DNA from 3 places in the Pseudarthrobacter sp. SSS035 genome. Region 3 is predicted to be linked to each of the others. Evidence: riboswitches for the same ligand, from Rfam matches in the RefSeq annotation. Region 3 holds a riboswitch; each other region holds the start of a gene.

Region 1 (6,527 bases), 2.1 Mb from region 3:
GGTGACGGTCTCGCCGTCGTCGGTCCCATGCTGCGCGAGTACATCGTCAGCGAAGCCATGCATGCCATGGGCATCCCCACCACGAGGTCCCTCGCCGTGGTGGCCACCGGCCGGCCCGTCCGCCGCGAAACCATGCTGCCCGGTGCCGTGCTCACCCGGGTGGCGAGCAGCCACCTGCGCGTCGGCAGCTTCCAGTTCGCCCGCGTCAACGGCGAGACGGACCTTCTGCGCCGTCTGGCCGATCATGCCATCAGCCGCCATTACCCGGACGCGGCGCTCGCCGGCAAGCCCTATCTCGCGTTCTTCGAGGCGGTCATAGCCGCGCAGGCGTCCCTGGTGGCGCAATGGATGCTGGTGGGCTTCGTCCACGGCGTGATGAACACCGACAACATGGCCATCTCCGGCGAGACCATCGACTACGGTCCCTGCGCGTTTATGGACGCCTTCAACCCCGGCGCGGTCTACAGCTCCATCGACGCGGACGGACGCTACGCCTACGCCAACCAGCCGGTCATCGCCGAATGGAATCTCACCCGGCTTGCCGAGGCACTCCTGCCCCTGCTCCATGAAGACCAGGACCAGGCCGTGGCGCTCGCGGTGGAATCCCTCGGCGCCTTCCGCACGCTGTACAGTGCTGCCTGGTCAGCCGGCATGAAGTCCAAGCTTGGGCTGCGCCCGGACACGCACGACGACGTCGCGTCGCCCCTGGTGGACGGCGTGTTGGCGCTGCTCCAGGAAGGCAAGGTGGATTACACCTCCTTCTTCCGGAGCCTCGGCTCGGCGGCCCGCGGAACCCCGGAAACTGCGCGGTCCATGTTTGCGGACCCGGGCGCCTACGACGCCTGGGCCGCACGGTGGCTTGCCCTGGCGCCGGACACGGACCTGATGGACCGGGCCAACCCCGTCTACATCCCCAGGAACCACCTGGTTGAAGAGGCTCTGGATGCTGCTATTGCGGGCGACCTGGACCCCTTCAACCGGTTGGTGGACGTCCTGGCCGATCCGTACACGCAGCGCCCCGGGCTGGAACGCTACGCCGGCCCCGCCCCTGAGGACTTCGGGAGCTACCGGACCTTCTGCGGGACCTGAGCGAACACCAGGGATGGACGACGGCGGCGCGGGGCTGGGTGCCGCCCGCGGCCGTCGGGCATGGTCGGATCACGCTACGCGGACGAAGGACGCTCCGGCGAGCCAGCTGATGGAGTGCACTTCGGTTTTGAAACCGTCCACCCCGCCACTGACAACCTGGCCGTTGCCGGCGTAGACGCCCACATGGCCGGCCGTGATGACCAGATCCCCCGCGGCAGGTGTGCCCACCACCGCGCCGTACTGGAAGAACTGGCCGGGAGCCAGGTCGCCCACGCTCTTACCCACCGAGCGCAGCGCCTTCTCCACCATGGCGGTGCAGTCCTGCTGTATGCCGAGCTGGGAGTTGGCGGAAGCCAGGATGGCCCCGCCGAGCGAGCCGGCCGGTGCCTGGGCCGCCGGTGCGGACGTTGCCGCCAGCCGGATGCCGGTGTTGGTGGGAGAGGCCGGCGCCGCCGCGGCCTTCGCCGCGGGAGCCGGTGCGGTGTAGCCGGCACCGGGGATCCGGATCTGGTCGCCGGGGTAGATGATGCTGGTCAGCGAGAGTCCATTGGCAGCAAGGACGTCGTTGAGCGGGACGCCGTTGGTGGCGGAAATCTGGCCCAGCGTGTCACCCGAAACGACTGTGTGGACGGTGGCCGCGGCGGGGGCTGCTGCAGCGGAAGCCGGAGGAACAGCGGCCGGAGCCGCTGCCGCCGCACTGGTTTGGACCTGGGTGTTGGCAGTCCCGGAGTTGTCCGGGCCGTGGACGCCGGCCTGAGCCGGGACGCCAATGCTGAACAGCAGGCCGGATGCAGCAATAGCCACCAGGGCCGGCCGGCCAAACGTCAGGGGGTGTGTTGTGGCCGCAGTAGACAGGCCAATAAGGACGGTGGAGCGGGCAGGAACCGCACGATGGCGTGCGGCAGCGGAATTCTTGGACACGGTTGATCGCCTCTCCCATGCCTGCGGGGTGAGCTGTCGGGTTCGGGTCGGAGATACCCGGCCGGTAGCGCCGCCGCACGGGACGGAGCGATACCGACTTAACCCCAAGGCTTCGAAAAGCCGTGGAAACGTGGTTCCCCCGTCCCTGCCAGCTGGAAAGCGACTGGATCCCGGTCAGCGGCAGGGCTCGGCATACTGGCGGGAATGTCCCGGCTTGAGCCGGGCCACCGTTTGACCATAACTTCCGGTTATCGACAATGTCACATTCCGGTAACGGAATGTAGGCGTGAAATCCACCCGTGCTTCATCTCGGATTCCCTCCCTCCTCGGTAACGATGTTGCAGGTCAGGCCCCGTAATCCGTATATGCCCGGTAAGCTCACCAACTATGTCCCGGATTGTTCAAAAAATGCGGCTGCCCGCCCTCGCCGGCCTGCTGGCGGTCGCCCTGGTGGGGTCGGCTGCGCTGCTTCCCTCGCATGCCGCAGACGACGCGCCGCCCGGCGGGTATCCCTCGTGGCAGGACGTGCAGAACGCCAAGAAAAGCGAGGCTGGCAAAGCGGCAGAAGTCGCCAGGATCAATGGGCTGCTGGGCGGACTTCAGGCTGAAGCAGAGACGCTGGGCAATGCGGCCGTAACGTCCGCCGCGGAGTATGCCAAGGCCGAAGCGGCACTTCAGGCCGCCACTTCCACGGTGGACGCACTCACGGCCCAGACGGCACGCGCCGCGGCCGAACTGGGACAGTACAAGAAGGAAATCGGCGCCCTGGCGGCCCAGTCGTACAAGACTGGTGGAACCAACATGGGTTTCTTCGTTGCCCTCGACGCCGTACAGAACAACAGCATTCAAGGCCTGAATATCGTCCAGATCGTCAGCGATAAGACTGCGGCCCTGGTCAACAAATCCGCAGGCGCCGAACGCATTTCGCGTGCCCTGGCCGATCAGGAGCAGGCGGCCAGGGCCGAACGCGAGCGCCTGTCCAGCGAAGCCAGAACCAAGCTCGACGCCGCCCAATCCGCCCAGCAGGCCATGTCCCGGCAGATCGCGGAGCAGCAGGAGCACGGCCAGGAACTGACCGCGCAGCTGGCCTCCCTCAAGGGCACCACGGCTGCGGTGGAGGGGGAGTTCCGGCAGGGCCAGGTGGCGTTGGCCGCGTATGAAACGGCGCAGGCCGCCAAGCGGGCCGCGGCGCAGGAACAGGCGCGCCAACAGGCGGAGGCGGCAGCCAAGGCGGCGGCCCTTGCCGCTGCACAGAAACCGGCGCCGGCCCCACCTGCTGTACCGGGAGTGCCCGCCCCGCCTCCAGTCCCGAGCCCGACGCCGGTCCCGCCGCCCGTCGTCGTCGTGCCTTCCGTTCCGGGAGGCGCTGTGAACGACCCCGCGGGCGCCAAGAACTACGCAGCCGGGCAGCTGGGCGCCTACGGCTGGGGCCAGGATCAGTTTCCGTGCCTGGCGTCGCTGTGGACCAAGGAGTCGAACTGGCTGACCACCGCCACCAACCCGTACTCGGGCGCATACGGCATCGCCCAGTCGCTGCCGGCCAGCAAGTATGCCAGCGCTGGCAGCGACTGGCTCACGAGCTACCGGACCCAGGTCAATTGGGGCCTGTCGTATATCGCTGACCGCTACGGGTCACCGTGCGGCGCGTGGAACCATTCCGTGGCCAACAACTGGTACTGACCTGCGGGGGGACGGCAGCCAAACCACTAGGCTTTTCCCATGCCCGATTTTGAACGGTTCCGGGTTCTGCTGGAAGAAGAGCGCACCCGGAAACTCGCGCTCCTCCCCGCCCTCCGTGAGGACATTTCGTCGGCCAACGCCGCCCGCCAGGATTCCAACGTGGATGACGAGCACGACCCCGAGGGTTCCACCATTGCGTTCGAGCTATCGCAGGCCTCGGCGCTCCTGAAACAGAGCAGCGCGGGACTTGACCAGGTGGATGCGGCCCTGGCGCGGATTGCAGCGGGCACGTACGGCACGTGCGCCGTGTGCGGGGACCCCATCGCGGAGGGACGGCTCGAAGCCCGCCCGTCGACGCCGTTCTGCATCCTCCACGCCGCGGCCGGCCGGCAGGGACGGTAGCGGCGCCATGAACCCAGATGTCGTGAACTCCAGTGCCGTGACTTCCAGTGCCGTGAGCGGGAGGGTGCAGTGAGCGGGCGCGTGCAGGACGCTGCCGGCTTCATCGACGCCACCCTGCAGAATGAGGGCGCCTGGTACCGGGCGGAGGACGTGGAGTCCCGGGTGGGCGGTGTCCTAGGCTCCTACGGATCGTCCGTAGGAGCCGTACGCGGCACCGTCCGCGACGCCAGCAGGAAGTTCAAGGACCTTGGCCACGATGAAGTGACCGCTTTGGCATCCCTCCTCTGGGGCCGGCCCGGTCCTGGCAGGCGGCCGGTCTATGAGAGGCGGCTCGCCGCCGTGGTGCTGCTGCAGTCCAAGGTTGCCCTCCTTCGCCACTCTGACCTGACCCGGCTGGAGGGCTTCATCAGAACCGCGCAGACCGGTGAGCTGGTGGACCCCCTGATTGCCGACGTTGTGGTTCCGTTGCTGCAGGGACTGGGCGAAAGCGGGCGCCAGCGCGCCGACGTCGTTATCACCCGCTGGCGCCAGGACCCCGACGACGCGCTGCGCCATGCTGCCCGGCTCGTCGCGTCTCAGGGACCTGACCTGCAGCGCATTTCCGGGAACCGCGACCAGGGACACGGCTGACCCCTGTTCCCTGGTCCCCTTGAGTCGTACTCTGGGGCTTGGAGGTGATTGCCATGGAGGCAGCGCAGGGCGACAGGATCATTGTCCGGGGGAAGACCGTCGGATCTTCGGACCGGCACGGGGTAATCGTGGAAGTCCGTGGTCAGGAAGGTCATCCGCCCTACCTGGTCCGCTTTGACGACGGACACGAAACCGTGATGTACCCCGGCAGTGATTTCGCCGTCGACCGCGGTCACGGGGGACAAGCCGGCTGACGAGCCGCGGGCGGCTGCGCGTCCGGGCCACCGGGCACCTGTCAGACTGGAGGAATGGATCACTCCTTGGCTGCCACGTCCCCTGACGCGAACCTCACGATTCCGCCGGTCCGGACCGGTCCGCAGGATCCCGGTGACGCCTGGGTCGAGGGCGGCCGCGGCAAGTTCTGGGGCAGGTTCGGTGCCGCCGGCGTGCTGGCTTATGACCCCGGCAAGGGCGTTCTCCTGCAGCACCGCGCGCTGTGGAGCCATAACGGTGGTACCTGGGGACTGCCCGGCGGAGCATTGCACCAGGGCGAGGACGCAGTCACCGGGGCCCTCCGCGAGGCGCACGAGGAAGCCGCGGTACCGGCCGCGGACGTGAGCGTCCTCTTCACGTCTGTGCTGGACTTCGGCTACTGGTCCTACACCACCGTTGTGGTGCTGGTGACCGCGCCTTTTGAGCCCGTGATCAGCGATCCGGAAAGTCTCGAACTCCAGTGGGTTCGGTTGGACGAGGTGGACGCAAAGGAGCTCCATCCCGGTTTCGCAAAATCTTGGCCGGACCTGCGATCGCGCATGCTGGAAGGGCGAGATTAGGGTTGCCTAAGTGCGGTGCGCCATAATGGTGTTCCGACCCCCTGCTGCGCGTGAGGAAGAACATGACCGGCCCGCTCTCCGTGTTGCTCAAACAGTCCACCAGTGCGGCCCACGAAGAGGCTGAGTCGTCCCCGTTCATGGGCGACCTGCTCGAGGGCAGGCTGGACGCGGCCGCCGTCGCTGCCCTCACTGCCCAGCTCTACACGGTGTACGGTGCCATGGAATCGGTGGCGCGGTCCGAGTACGGTTCTGATCCGCTGCTGGCAGGGTGCCTGGACCCCGCCCTGGAACGCATGCCTGCCCTCGAGGCGGACATGGCGTTCCATTACGGTGCCGGCTGGCAGGACCGGCTGGCGGACGGCCGGATTGTCACCGTCCCGGCCACCACGGCCTACGCCACCCGGATCCGCGAACACCACAGTGCCGAGTTTATGCTCGCCAACCACTACGTCCGGCTGCTCGGGGACCTGTCGGGCGGGCAGATTATCCACCGCCTGGTCCAGCGGCACTACGGGATCCCGGACGACGGCCTGAACTTTTACCTCTTTCCCGGTATCGGGAAAATGAAGCAGTACAAGGACGGCTACCGGCTCCGGCTGGACGCCCTGGCGCTGGACAAGGACCGGGCCGAGCAGGTGCTCGCGCACGCCGCCCACGCCTTCCGGCTCAACGGCCACATCTTCGCGGACCTGCAGTCCGCCGTCGGGGCCCGACCGCAGCCCGCGGCCTGACCCATGGACCAGTTCCTGGATCTGCCCTTCGGCGTGGCGGCGGCCAGCCTGTTTGCCATTGTTATGCTGCGCGTGAATGCGACCTACTGGATCGGCCGGGGAGCGGCAGCCGGGATGGAACACACGCGGTTCGCGTCGTCCTGGAACGGCCAGCGCGCCGGCCAGGCGAAGGCGCTCGTTCGCCGGTGGGGACCGTTCGCCGTAACTCTTTCGTTCCTGACCATCGGCCTGCAGACGGCCG
Region 2 (6,527 bases), 190 kb from region 3:
CAGCGTGCCCTGTGACGGGTTCAGTGCGCTGATCATCATGCCGTTGCCGACGTAAATGCCAACGTGGGCGCCGCCATTCTGCATGACCAGGTCACCGGGGGCCGGTGTGGCGGTGGGCCGCATGGCCGTCCAGGCATTGGTGCGGGGAATGCTGATGCCGGCCTGGGCGTAGACCCACTGCGTGAAGCCGGAGCAGTCCCAGCCGTTGGGAGTGGTGCCGCCCCAGAGGTAGGGGTGTCCGATACCGGTGTAGGCAAGTGCTGCCAGACCCGAAGCGGCAGCGGAGGAGACAGTGTCAGCGAGCTTGGAGGCCGCGGCCTCGGTTGCGGCAGCACCCTGAGCCCCGGTTTCGGAGGCCGTGGACTGCGCACGGACCCTCTCAACCTTCGGCGCCGGCGTCGTCTTGATGACGGGGCGTTCGAAGGAAACGGTAGCCGTGGGCGCGGCAGTTACGGCAAGTGCCGTCTGCGCGGAACCGGACTCGGTAGAGGCGGAAACGCCGGCGGTGGAATCCGCAGCGTTGGCCGGAAGCCCCATGCTCAGGATCAGACCTGATGCAGCTGCGATAACAGCAGCCTGGCGACCTACGGTCCCGGCATTGGCACTGACGGCCTTGGACACGGAGCCCAAGGGGTTAGTGCGAACCGGTTGTGCGCGGTGACGCGCAGAAGTATGGCGTGAAGACACGAAGGTAGCCTCTCCCAATGCCTGCGAGGTGAGCTGTCGGATTCGGATGGGAGTCACCCGGCCGCGCTGCTTCACAGTGGAAGCTTTGCGACTTAACCCCAAGGCCTTCAGAATCGAAGACCAAAATTGGTTCCCCCGCCCCTGCCAGACGATGTCATGCGAACGGACCTTGAGCGGTGGCAGAGCTAGGCAATCCACTCAAGAACGTCAACTTCGGAAAAGTTGACGCGCTTTAGACGTTACAGGAGTTCCGAGCCAATGTCACATTCAGGTCACGGCACGTCGCCGCGATTCGAGAGTTGGCCATCATTTGGGTCAGAGCCAGCCGGTGGGGTCAACGACTTCGCCATTGACCTGGACCTCGAAGTGGAGGTGGCAGCCCGTGGACGCGCCCGTGGTGCCGCTGAGGGCAACAACGTCGCCGCGGCTGACTGTCTGGCCTACCCTGACGCTGGCGGAGGAGAGGTGGTTGTAAGTGGTTTCAAGGCCATTGCCGTGATCCACCACCACGCGGTTGCCGCCGCCGTACTGGTGCCAGCCAACGAAGGTGACGGTACCGCTGGCAGCGGCCAGGACAGAGGTTCCGCACTGTGCCACGAAGTCCTGGCCACGGTGGAAGTCGCCGGAGCCGCCGGTAATCGGGCTGACTCGGAATCCGAAGGGTGAGGCCGTAGCCAGCTGGGCGAGCGGCGAGCCGAGGCTTCCGGCAGAGGCGGCGCGGGTAATGGATCCCGCGGACTGGGCACTCAGGAGCTGCTTCAGTTTGCCGTCGGGATCACCCTGGGTCACCACGGACGAGCGGCTGAAATCAATTTGGGCGGCGGCTTCGGCGGTCACTTCGGGCTGCGGAGCAGCGGAAACGGCCGACGCAGCCTGGCCGGGTGCCGGAGTGGCCATCACGGGGCCGGTCACAGGAACCGTCACGGTGAGAGCCAGGCCTGTTGCTGCCAAGGCGATGCCGGCCTTCTGGCCGAGGCCACTGGCGGCGGCGAAATCCGTCATCTGCCGGAAGGGTCCCCGGCGGCGGCGGGCTTCCCGCTGTGGGTCGCGGGGCCTCTCCGCGCTGAAATCCTCGGCCACTCTGGGCGCCGAAGCGGGACCCACCGCGCGACGGCGGCCCCTGGAGTATTGCGTGGTCAAGAATGTTCCTCTCTGGGTAGCCTGCGAAGTTAGCTGTCGGATTCGGGTCAGAGAGTTCAAAGACCCGGTCCGCCGTGACAAGCACTTGGCGCAGAGATATCCCGTGAGGATCCTTCGCTGGAAGAGGCTTGCTGCTGACGGACTTAACCCCAAGGCAGTCTTACGACTGCCGGTTGTGGTTCCCCCGCCTCTGCCAGTTGGTGACTGATGCACCTGATCCGCTGGCAGAGCTCGGCTCCGGATCAGGTAACGCTTTTGTATCGACGCTGAGTTTCAACTATAGGTGATTAACTTGGACAGTAACAATTCCGTTATCTTTGCGGAACCTTGCCTCGCTGCGCTATGGCGCGGCCCCACGCGCGGCCCCACGCGGCGGACCGCCTTCCCGTCAGCTGACGGAAACGAAGACGTGGGATGCCACTTCCGGGGGCAACTCGAGCGCCCCTTCGATTCCCGGCACGCGCACGGAAATGTACTCCCCTACGCGCTCCAGGGACACCGTGGCACCAGGCCTGATCCCGCCTTCATCCAGCTGGACCAGCAGCTCAGGTTCCACCTGGATGGGCTCGGCCAGCCGGCTGACTGTCACGTTCGACGCCGGCCCGTAGCCCTGCATCGCATCAAGGAGATTAATCACACCGGCGTCAGGGAGCGCGGGCGCCGGTCCGCCCAGGGCAGCCAGCCCGGGGATGGGGTTGCCGTAAGGAGACTCCGTGGGGTGGTTGAGCAATTCGTAGATGCGCTGCTCTACGCGCTCGCTCATCACATGCTCCCAGCGGCACGCTTCATCGTGGACATAGGCCCAGTCCAGGCCGATCACATCCGCCAGGAGCCGTTCCGCGAGCCTGTGCTTGCGCATCACTTCCGTGGCGCGTTTCCGCCCGGCTTCCGTGAGCTCCAGGTGGCGGTCTCCGGAGACCACGACCAGTCCGTCGCGTTCCATCCGTCCGATGGTTTGGGACACCGTGGGTCCGGAATGGCGCAGCCTTTCGGCGATGCGTGCGCGAAGAGCAACGATGTTCTCTTCTTCAAGCTCCAAAATGGTCCGAAGATACATCTCCGTAGTATCGATCAGATCCGTCATCCAGCTCAGCTCCTCGAGCGCAGTACCTTGCGTTGTCCCACCGTATCGCGTCCCGCTCAGCGGCGAGGTCCGCTAAAAAGCTTAGCCTATTTTGAATTTGTCTGGATAATGCCGGGCGGGGACAAACGGTCTCAGTGGCCGGACTATGACGGCGCCGGTTCCCGCCGAATCGAGGGTTCAGGCAGAATAAGGGAGGTCCTTATGCAGTCACCGCCGACTACCGGCCACCCCACCGTCCGGACGTGAGCCACGTCCATGCCGAAATTGGAGCCCCCGTGAGCGAAACCAGCATCACTATTCCTGCCGACCTCCTGCCAAAGGATGGACGGTTCGGCGCAGGACCCTCCAAGGTCAGGCCGGAGCAGCTCGAAGCGCTCTCAGCGGCGTCCAAGACCATCCTGGGCACGTCCCACCGCCAGGCACCGGTCAAGAACCTCGTGGGCTCCGTCCGTGAAGGCCTCAGCCAGTTCTTCCGTGCCCCTGAAGGCTACGAAGTGGTCCTCGGAGTGGGCGGTTCCACGGCGTTCTGGGATGTTGCAAGCTTCGGCCTCGTGGAAAAGAAGGCCCAGCACCTGTCCTTCGGCGAGTTCGGCTCCAAGTTCGCCTCAGCCACCAACAAGGCTCCGTTCCTGGACGCCTCCTCCATCATCAAGTCCGAGCCCGGCACCCGCCCGGTATCGGCCGCCGAGGCTGGCGTGGATGTCTACGCCTGGCCGCAGAACGAAACCTCCACGGGTGTCGCGGCTCCGGTCAAGCGCGTCGCGGGCGCCGACGCCGGTTCCCTGGTCCTGGTGGACGCCACCTCCGCAGCCGGCGGCCTGCACGTGGACGTCTCCGAGGCCGATGTCTACTACTTCGCCCCGCAGAAGAACTTCGCCTCCGACGGCGGCCTGTGGCTGGGTCTCTTCTCCCCCGCCGCGCTGGAACGCGCCGCCCGGGTCAAGGCCAGTGGTCGCTGGATCCCCGATTTCCTGGACCTCCAGACCGCCATCGACAACTCCAAGCTGAACCAGACGTACAACACGCCGTCACTCTCCACCCTGGTGACCCTCGACGCGCAGGTGCAGTGGCTGAACGCCAACGGCGGCCTGGACTTCGCGTCCGCCCGCACCGCTGACTCCGCCGGCCGGATCTACTCCTGGGCCGAGGCCTCCGAGTACGCCACCCCGTTCGTGGCCAAGGCGGAGGACCGTTCCAACGTCATCGCCACCATCGACTTCGACGACTCGATCGACGCCGCCGCGATCGCCAAGGTGCTCCGCGCGAACGGGATCGTGGACACCGAGCCGTACCGCAAGCTGGGCCGCAACCAGCTCCGGATCGCCACGTTTGTTGCCATCGAGCCGGCTGACGTCTCCGCGCTGCTGGCAAGCATCGACTACGTGGTGGGCGAGCTGCGCAAGTAGCTCCCCCACGCGCGAACGGACACTTGGGGCCCACGGAACCGGGGCCCCAAGTGTCCGTTCGCGCTGTGTTGTGGTGAGGCCAGTTGTCAGCGTCCGACGGCGTCGTCCCCCGGTTGTTGGACGCCCAGGTGGGAGACGACGCCGAAGTAGCGCAGGCCGCGGGCGCGCCGGTTGAAGGTGAGCCGGAGCCGCTGAGCGCGGATGATCCAGATCATTCCGATCACGGCGGCGATGATCCCGGAGGCGGCCGCAACGGAAAGCGACCACCGGGGGCCGGCGACGTTGGCCACCCATCCCACCAACGGGGCGCCGATGGGTGTGCCGCCCATAAAGATGGCCATGTACAGGGCCATGACCCTGCCCCGCATGACGGGATCGGTGGTGGTCTGGATGTAGCCGTTGGCACTGGTCATCATGGTGATTGCGAACAGGCCCACCGGCACCAGCGCCACGCCGAACCAGAAGTAGTCCGGGGCAAGCGCGGCCAGTCCCGAGGTCACCCCAAAGGCAGCCGCCGCGCCGAAGATCATCCGCAAGCGGGGCTTGCGGCGGCCGGCGGAGAGCAGCGCGCCTGCCACGGAACCGATGGCCATGATGGAATTCATGAGCCCGAACGCGCTGGCGTCCAGCCCGAATTCCGTGCCCACCATGGCGGCGATGAACAGCACGAAGTTAAGGCCGAGTGTTCCCACGATGAACACGGCCACCAGGACCACCACAATGTCCGGCCGGAACCGCACATAGCGCAGCCCTTCCCGGATCCGGCCCTTGCCCGGAGCCGCCCGGGGAAGCTGGCGCAGTGACGCGGCGGGGATCTTCCACAGGCTCAGGAGCATGGCCAGGAACGTGAACGTGTTGATCAGGAACACCCAGCCGGGACCCACCGCCACGGTGAGGACGCCGGCCACGGCGGGCCCGATCATCCGGGCGACATTGAACGAGGCGCTGTTCAGGGCCACGGCGTTGGGCAGGTAGTCGTCCCGCACCAGTTCAGAAACAAAGGTCTGCCGCACCGGGGCATCGAGGGCGGAGACCATGCCCAGCAGCAGGGCGAAGCCGTAGACGTGCCACAGCTGGCCGGCGCCGAGCACCACGAGGATGCCCAGGCCGGTGCTCAGGAGGGCCATCATTGACTGGGTGATGATGAGCAGCTGCCGGCGGCTGTACCGGTCCGCCACGAGGCCGGCGACCGGCGCCAGGAAAAGCTGCGGCCCCAGCTGCAGCGCCATGGTGATACCCATGGCCCCGGCGTCGTGATCGGTGAGGTGGTCAAACACCAGCCAGTCCTGGGCCGTCCGCTGCATCCAGGTTCCGATGTTGGAAACCAGCGCGCCGAGGAACCAGATCCGGTAGTTGAGGATGTGCAGGGATTTGAAGGTGGACATCAGTGCCGGCCTTCTTGGTTCTCAACCCTGCGCATTGGCAACTGCTTAGTCAGCCTCGCCGGCGGGGTCGTCGTCTTCGGAGTCTTCGGATTCTTCGTCCCGGTCCTCGGACGCGGGGGTGTCAGCCTCGGCCTGCGATGCGGCCGGCTCCGCAGCGGAAGCCTCAGCAGCGCGCGGCTCCTCTTCCTCTGCCGCCTGTGCGTCCTCGGGGCGGACGCGCTCTGCCCACGGCACCCACTCCGGGGAGAGGATGGAGTCCTCCGACGGCAGGAGGCCAAGCTCGCTGACCGTGACCACCTTGGAGCGGGAGTTCCTGGTCAGGATCGCGTACCACTGCCAGCCGTGGTAGCCGGCCATTCTTGATTCGAAGAGGTGGGTGACCAGGCGGTCGCCCTCACTTTTGGCAGCCAGGTGCGCACCGATGTCCGACGCCGCCGCGATGCCTTCGATGGCGGTTCGCGCCTCGCCAACGGCAGCGGCGAGGAAGGCATCCGGCTTTCCGGTACGCCACACGGGCACGCTTGCGCGGCGCTTGGCCTCGGCTTTGGCGCCTACTTTCTCCGCTGTTGTGGTGTCCGGCTGTTCAGCTTCCGCGTTCATGGCCAAGACCTAAACGTCCAGCTCGTCGGCAACCTTGCGCAGGGCAGCCGCGATGGCCTTGCCCTTGTTGCCTTCCGGGTACTTGCCCGCGGACAGGGTTCCGGAGAGGTTGTCCAGCACGCTGACCAGGTCCTGGACCAACGGCGCGAGGTCCCGGGCGCTGGGCCGCTTGGCCTTGGCGATGGACGGCGTCTTGTCCAGGACGCGCAGGCCCAGGGCCTGTGC
Region 3 (6,527 bases):
CGCCAAACGGTCGAACGATCCGGGCCGCCCGCCCCTGGGCGGATTCAACGGCAGGCCGGACCCGCTTGACTCCCGCGGACAGAGCGTGGGAACGCTGAATGCGCGGATCCTGAACGGCCAGATCCCCAGCGGCGGTTTCCTGGACTCGGACACCACGCGCCTACCCCTCGACGCCGAAGACAAGCAGACCCTGCTGGCGCTGGCGCAGAACGGCCTTCCCGTGAACCGCTCGCTGTCCAACGGGGATTACCGGATTGTGGCCGTGCAAACCGGCTACGGCGATGTCCTTGTCACGGGCCTTCCGCTCGCCGCCAAGGAGAGCACGCTGGCATCGCTGGTGTGGACCTTTGTTTTTGTCTCCTTGGGCGGCCTGGCGCTGATCGGACTGGCGGGAACCGTGCTGATCCGGCGCACCATGAAGCCGCTCGAGCAGCTTTCCGAGGTTGCAACCCGGGTGGCCCGGCTCCCGCTGGACGCGGGCGAGGTGGCACTCGCGGTGCGCGTCCCGCCGTCGAACTCCAATCCCGGAACCGAAGTGGGCAGCGTAGGGCACGCCCTCAATCTGATGCTGGACAACGTCGCCAACGCACTCGAGGCGCGGCAGCGGAGCGAGACCAAGGTGCGGCAGTTCGTTGCCGACGCTTCCCATGAGCTGCGCACCCCGCTGACCGCCATCCGCGGGTACACGGAGCTGATGCGGATGACCGAGGACTTCACGCCGGACGGCCGGAAATCCCTGGCCCGGGTCCAAAGCCAGTCCGAACGCATGACCACCCTGGTGGAGGATCTGCTCCTACTTGCCCGGCTCGATGAGGGCCAGCCCCTGAAGCTCAGCGAAGTAGACCTCACACAACTCGTGATCGAAACCGTCAGTGACGAGAAGGTCATCGCCCCGGACCACCACTGGCGCCTTGAACTGCCTGACGAGCCGCTCGCCATCACGGGTGATGCGTCCCAACTGCGTCAGGTGCTTGTCAACCTGCTCTCCAATGCGCGCAAGCACACGCAGCCGGGGACCACGGTGGTCACCGCTGTCACGAAGTCTGCCAATGGCGGCGCAGCGGTGACGGTAACGGACGACGGCGGGGGCATCCCTGCGGAATTCGTGGACCACGTTTTCTCCCGGTTTGCCCGCGCAGACGCGGCGCGCAAGGGTACGGCACCGGCCTCGGGCGCCGGGGCGTCCGAAGGCACCAGCGGCCTGGGCCTGTCCATTGTCCAGTCGATCATGGAGGCCCACGGCGGGAGCGTGGAAGTGACATCGCGGGCCGGGCGGACAGAGTTCGCGCTGCTTTTCCCGACCGGCATCCTGGCATCATCATCAGACACCCGGGCACAGCAAGGCGACACACCGCCGTCGTGATTCTCGTTACCTAAATGTGACTTAAGCCGCCAGCTCCGGTACCGTCGATATGGTGTGGTTCCCGTTTGGGCCGCATATCCGGATGACGCCAAGCTCTGCCGCTTCCCGGATTCCGTTTTCAGAGGCAGAGGCGGGGGACCCACCGTCCCGGGCACCAGGTGCCCTTTGGGGTTAAGCCAACACGTGATTGTGCCGTGTGGCCGGATGCCCTCATCCGAACCCGACAGCTAACTCCGCAGGTGTGAGAGGCGATCCATCATGTCTGAATTCAAGGTAGAACCGCGCCCGCAGGGCGACAACAAGTCCAATAGCCACCGCAAGCAGACCCGCTTCGGCGCAGCTATGTCCCCACTCTCCAGGGCCGCCCGGATTCCCTCCGTGGGCCAGCGCGTCGCGGTGTTCGCCACCGCGTGCGCCCTGTTGGTCGGTGTAAGCGCCGCAGCACACGCTTCCGAGTCGGCCTCGCTTGCGGCCAGCGCCAACCAGGCCGCCGAAGAAGAGAACGCCCAGTCGAAGCTCAGCTTCGAAGCGGCTGAGATCCAGGCCCCGGCCACTCCGGAAGCGGCTCCGGCTGAAATCAACGTCGCGCCCCAGGCCGCCGATCCGGCACCCGCCCCGGCACCCGAACCCGCTGCCACTCCTGCTCCGGCCCCGGAACCTGCACCCGCGCCTGTTGTGGCCGTCAACGACCCCGCAGGAGCGCAGGCCTACGCTGCCGGGCAGCTGGCGACGTACGGCTGGTCCGCTGACCAGATGCAGTGCCTGCAGACGCTGTGGACCAAGGAATCCGAATGGACCACCACGGCCACCAACGCCAGCAGCGGCGCGTACGGCATCGTCCAGTCATTGCCCGCTGAGAAGATGGCGAGCGCCGGCGCGGACTACGTCACCAACTACCGCACGCAGATCAACTGGGGCCTGAACTACATCCAGGAGCGCTACCAGTCACCGTGCGGCGCGCTGAACTTCCACCTGTCGCACAACTGGTACTAGGCCGACTGAGCGGCGCCGGCGGTTGGCGTCGCTGAGCTGCACGCCGCGCCGGCGGATCACAAGTGGCGGATCACGAAAGTGATCCGCCGGCGTCAAGCCGGAAAGAAATGAGCTGCCGTCCCGCGGCGTCCGTTTCCACGGAGGCGGTCACGGCACGGTAATCCGCGACATGCAGCACGCCTGCCGGCAGCTCGCCCGTGTTGGGACCCACCGCCACCGTACGGATACCTGCGGCAACACCTGCAGCGATTCCTGCGGGCGCATCCTCGAATACCACGGCGTCCTCCGAATTGACGCCCAGCAGACCGGCGGCCATCAGATAGCCTTCCGGGTGCGGCTTGCCCCGTGTGACCAGGTCCGCCGTCACGGCCGTGGCCGGCATGGCCAGTCCGGCGGCGTGCATGCGGATGTCCGCGAGGGTCCTGTCCGCTGAGGTCACCAGGGCAACTGCCTGGGCCGGGAGGCTGCGAAGCAGGCGGGCAGCCCCCGGCAACGCGACGATACCGGCAGTCCGCACCCGTTCCATCGCGCCGAGTTCCGCAGTGAGCGCCACGACGTCGGCTCCCTCCGGCGCGAACCGGCGCACGGTATCGGCAGCCTGGACGCCGTGCGAAGTGCGCAGGATTTCGGCGATGTCCAGGCCGTACCGGGCCGCGAATTCTCCCCAGACCTCTTCGACCACTGCCGTGGAGTCCACCAGTGTGCCGTCCATATCGAAAAGAACGGCACGGCAGGTCAGCGTTTGTGTAGCCGGTGTTCGTGTGGCGGCAGGTGTGGGGATGTTCATGCTGCCTATTTTGCCTTAGGCGTTACCGGCTTAGGTGTCACGGGCTTAGGCGTTACGATCCGAGGCATCACGCCCTTAGGCGTCACGGCTCGGGATGTACTGCACCGCCCACTTGTTGCCGTCGGGATCGGCGAAATAGACGAAGTGCCCCCAGTCCTGGATGTCTATGTCGCTGACCTCCACACCGTTGCCCTTGAGGTGGTCGTGGGCAGCCTGGATGTCGCTGACCACCATCTGCAGGCTTGGGGCCGTACCCGGAGGGGCGTCATTGAGGCCCTCGCCAATACAAATGGAGCAGGCGGATCCCGGCGGGGTCAGCTGGACGAAGCGGATGCCATCCATGGGCCGCTCGTCGAAATCCGGGTTGAATCCAACTTTGTTGACGTAGAAATCCTTGGCGCGGTCCACGTCGGATACGGGCACAAAAACGAGTTCAAGTTTCCAGTCCATGCGCCACAGGCTAACGGCGCCGGCAGAAAAGCGGAAGACCTGAAATCCGAAGCAGCCCAGAATTAGCCGGCGATGCCGTACAGGCGGTCGCCGGCGTCGCCCAGCCCGGGAACGATGTAGGACTTCTCGTCGAGCCGTTCGTCAATGGAGGCCAGCACGATGGTCACATTGGCCTCGGCCAGTTCCTCTTCGAGCTTTGCCAGGCCTTCCGGCGCGGCCAGGAGGCAAATGCACGTGACGTCGGAGGCGCCGCGCTTGAACAGGAACTTGATGGCTTCGCGCAGTGTTCCGCCGGTGGCAAGCATGGGATCCAGCACAAAGATCTGCCGGTCCGTCAGGTCCTCCGGGAGCCGCTCCGCGTAGGTGATGATGTCCAGGGTTTCCTCATCGCGGGCCATGCCCAGGAAGCCCACCTCAGCGGTGGGGACCAGCTTGGTCATGCCCTCAAGCATGCCGAGCCCGGCGCGCAGGATGGGAACCACCAGAGGCGTGGGCTTGGTGAAAGCGGTGCCCACTGTGGTGCTGACCGGCGTCTCGATGGTGACCGGCTGGGTGCGGACCTCACGGGTGGCTTCGTAGGCCAGGAGGGTCACCAGCTCTTCCGTCAGCTGCCGGAAGACCGGTGACGGAGTGTTCTTGTCCCGCAGGACGGTGAGCTTATGGGCGACCAGCGGGTGGTCCACAACGAGAGTGCGCATGCGTCAAAACTATCACCCGCGCGGGCAGCGTCCGGCCGGGAATCAGCTCGACGGATCGTCCCGCAGGGCGGGGTGTTCGAACGTGGGGGCCGGGCCCGCGTGCTCGCGTTTCCGCAGCACGTGGAACAGCCGGTGCGCCAGGATCACCATGCCCACCCAGGCAAGGCCAAGGAACCAGCCGGCCATGACATCCGTCAGCCAGTGGTGGCCCAGGAACACCCTGCTGAGGCCCATCGCGATGATAAAGATCACCCCTGCGGTGATCGCCGTGATGCGCGCCCACAGCATCTCGAACTGGAGGCACATGACGTACACCAGGACACCGATCACCACCGTCGTGTTCAGGGTGTGGCCGCTGGGGAAGGACGGCGAAGTCTCGTACGGCGGGACCGCTTCGGAGTGGTCCGGACGGTTGCGGCCCACCAGCCGCTTGCCCACCGTGGTTGCCAGCGTGGAGACGGCCGCGGCGCCGCCCACCAGGACGATGGGGCGCCACGTCCGGCTCAGGAACGTGAGCCAGCCCGTCAGGATGCTTGCCAGGATGGGCATGCCGATGCCCCCGCCGATGTTGGTAAAAGCCGTTACCCCGGCATCCAGTGCGGGGTTTCGCAAGCCCTGGGACAGCTCCAGCGCGGGCAGGTCCAGGGCGGCCAGCCCCTCTTTATCCACCACATTGTCGTAGACCTCGGCACCCAGGAGCGCCATGGTGACCACCAAGGCACCGCCCACCAGCATGGTGATCCACAGGGCGGCGTACGGTTTGAACCATTTGCCCAGACGGCCACTGAACGTGTCCACTATGCCTCCCCGGCGTTAATGCTTTGCAGGCTGGATATCCTTCGAAACTATCATTGAGCCATGGTCGCCGCAGAAACGAACCACCTCGAATGGATGGGTCTTGCCCTGGACGAAGCCCGGCGCGCGCTGGCCACGGAGGACGTGCCCATCGGCGCCGTGGTGATTGGGCCCGACGGCGCCGTGCTGGGTTCCGGACGGAACCAGCGGGAAGAGCTGGGAGACCCCACTGCCCACGCGGAGGTGGTGGCCATCCGGCAGGCGGCTGACCGGTTGCGTGCCTTGTCCAAACTCGACGGCGGCACCGGGGACGGCTGGCGGCTGGCCGACTGCACGCTCGTGGTGACTCTGGAGCCGTGCGCCATGTGCGCCGGCGCGGTGGTCCTGGCCAGGATTCCCCGCGTGGTCTTCGGGGCCTGGGATGAGAAAGCCGGAGCGGCGGGCTCGGTGTTCGATATCCTCCGCGAGCGCCGGCTCAACCACTGGGTTGAGGTCTACGGCGGCGTCAGGGAAGAGGAGTGCGGAGCGGTCCTCAGGGACTTCTTCGCAGCGCACCGGAGCCAGCTGTAGCGTAGGGGGCTGCAATTCGTCTCGGGCCTGCTGTAGCGCTCTCACCTGCCTGCACGACTCTCAGCCTGCGGCATCCAGGGCGCCGATCCTGTCCTGGCGCGAGGCCGGCGAGTCCAGGCTGAACGAGCGGAAGTCCCCCAGCTCATCCCGGATCCAGGCCTCTACCTCGGCGATGCGCCGGGATACTACGGGCGTGGCCCCTTCAAAGAGCCAATAGGCAATCCGTGATTTCCCTGGATCGTATTGCCACAGCCCGATGATCCGGCCGCGGTCGAAGATGGGATGATCCTGCAAGTCAGCCTGCAACGCCAACGTGGACCCCAGGACCTGCTTACCCTTGTGCTGCTCGGCAAACAGATCCCCCGAGTTCCTGCGGAGCAGGACCAACGAATCCGTGCCGGCCAGCAGCTGAATCTGTTCCTCCGCCGGCGCCTCGAACAACGCAAGCCGCCCGACGTCGTCGGGCATCATCCGCAGCACCTCACCGTTGGCGGTGGGAACCTCCACCGCCCCAGTGGCGGCCAACGCCGCCTTGGTGTGGGCCAGAGTGAACCCGGTGAACCATTGCGACTGCTTGACCGTGGCGCCGCCAGTCCAGCCGAGATAGCGCTGCAGCAGGAGGCTGCGGGCGGCGTCGTCGTCCATGGCGGTGGGCGGCAGCCCCCACAGTGTGTAGGCGTAGCGCTGCTGATCCAGCCGGCCGTTGGCGGGCACGCGCCGGATCCGGCCGTCCGCCTGGAGGAGGCCCAAGGCCGTGGGCAACGTGGTGGCCGCGCCCTTCTTTTTGCCCTCCTCGCCGAGGTTCCGGACCGAATCGCCCAGGAGATCCTTGAGCTGTTTGGGATCCAGCGGGTTGCCGGCCTCGGCGAGG

The links. Region 3 has a riboswitch for cyclic di-AMP ahead of MUN23_RS05100 (hypothetical protein). Riboswitches for the same ligand answer to the same signal wherever they lie in the genome.
Region 1: another riboswitch for cyclic di-AMP. It lies ahead of MUN23_RS18935 (LysM peptidoglycan-binding domain-containing protein); the one in region 3 lies ahead of MUN23_RS05100 (hypothetical protein).
Region 2: another riboswitch for cyclic di-AMP. It lies ahead of MUN23_RS04325 (M23 family metallopeptidase); the one in region 3 lies ahead of MUN23_RS05100 (hypothetical protein).

Annotation. Positions count from the first base shown of each region.
Region 1 is NZ_CP096882.1:4,079,376-4,085,902, forward strand. It holds gene MUN23_RS18930 (YdiU family protein) at 1-1,089, shown strand, start outside; gene MUN23_RS18935 (LysM peptidoglycan-binding domain-containing protein) at 1,159-2,010, opposite strand; cyclic di-AMP (ydaO/yuaA leader) riboswitch at 2,014-2,185, opposite strand; gene MUN23_RS18940 (lytic transglycosylase domain-containing protein) at 2,398-3,690, shown strand; gene MUN23_RS18945 (TraR/DksA C4-type zinc finger protein) at 3,730-4,092, shown strand; gene MUN23_RS18950 (DNA alkylation repair protein) at 4,162-4,722, shown strand; gene MUN23_RS18955 (DUF1918 domain-containing protein) at 4,776-4,976, shown strand; gene MUN23_RS18960 (NUDIX domain-containing protein) at 5,031-5,555, shown strand; gene MUN23_RS18965 (heme oxygenase (biliverdin-producing)) at 5,618-6,286, shown strand; gene MUN23_RS18970 (DedA family protein) at 6,290-6,527, shown strand, end outside.
Region 2 is NZ_CP096882.1:945,208-951,734, forward strand. It holds gene MUN23_RS04320 (C40 family peptidase) at 1-621, opposite strand, end outside; cyclic di-AMP (ydaO/yuaA leader) riboswitch at 692-854, opposite strand; gene MUN23_RS04325 (M23 family metallopeptidase) at 1,003-1,827, opposite strand; cyclic di-AMP (ydaO/yuaA leader) riboswitch at 1,831-2,074, opposite strand; gene MUN23_RS04330 (metal-dependent transcriptional regulator) at 2,216-2,911, opposite strand; gene serC (phosphoserine transaminase) at 3,187-4,317, shown strand; gene MUN23_RS04340 (MFS transporter) at 4,404-5,702, opposite strand; gene MUN23_RS04345 (DUF3027 domain-containing protein) at 5,748-6,302, opposite strand; gene MUN23_RS04350 (cold-shock protein) at 6,312-6,527, opposite strand, start outside.
Region 3 is NZ_CP096882.1:1,138,930-1,145,456, forward strand. It holds gene MUN23_RS05095 (cell wall metabolism sensor histidine kinase WalK) at 1-1,363, shown strand, start outside; cyclic di-AMP (ydaO/yuaA leader) riboswitch at 1,440-1,616, shown strand; gene MUN23_RS05100 (hypothetical protein) at 1,622-2,356, shown strand; gene MUN23_RS05105 (HAD-IA family hydrolase) at 2,427-3,143, opposite strand; gene MUN23_RS05110 (VOC family protein) at 3,219-3,593, opposite strand; gene upp (uracil phosphoribosyltransferase) at 3,656-4,291, opposite strand; gene MUN23_RS05120 (phosphatase PAP2 family protein) at 4,334-5,026, opposite strand; gene tadA (tRNA adenosine(34) deaminase TadA) at 5,150-5,656, shown strand; gene MUN23_RS05130 (DNA glycosylase AlkZ-like family protein) at 5,717-6,527, opposite strand, start outside.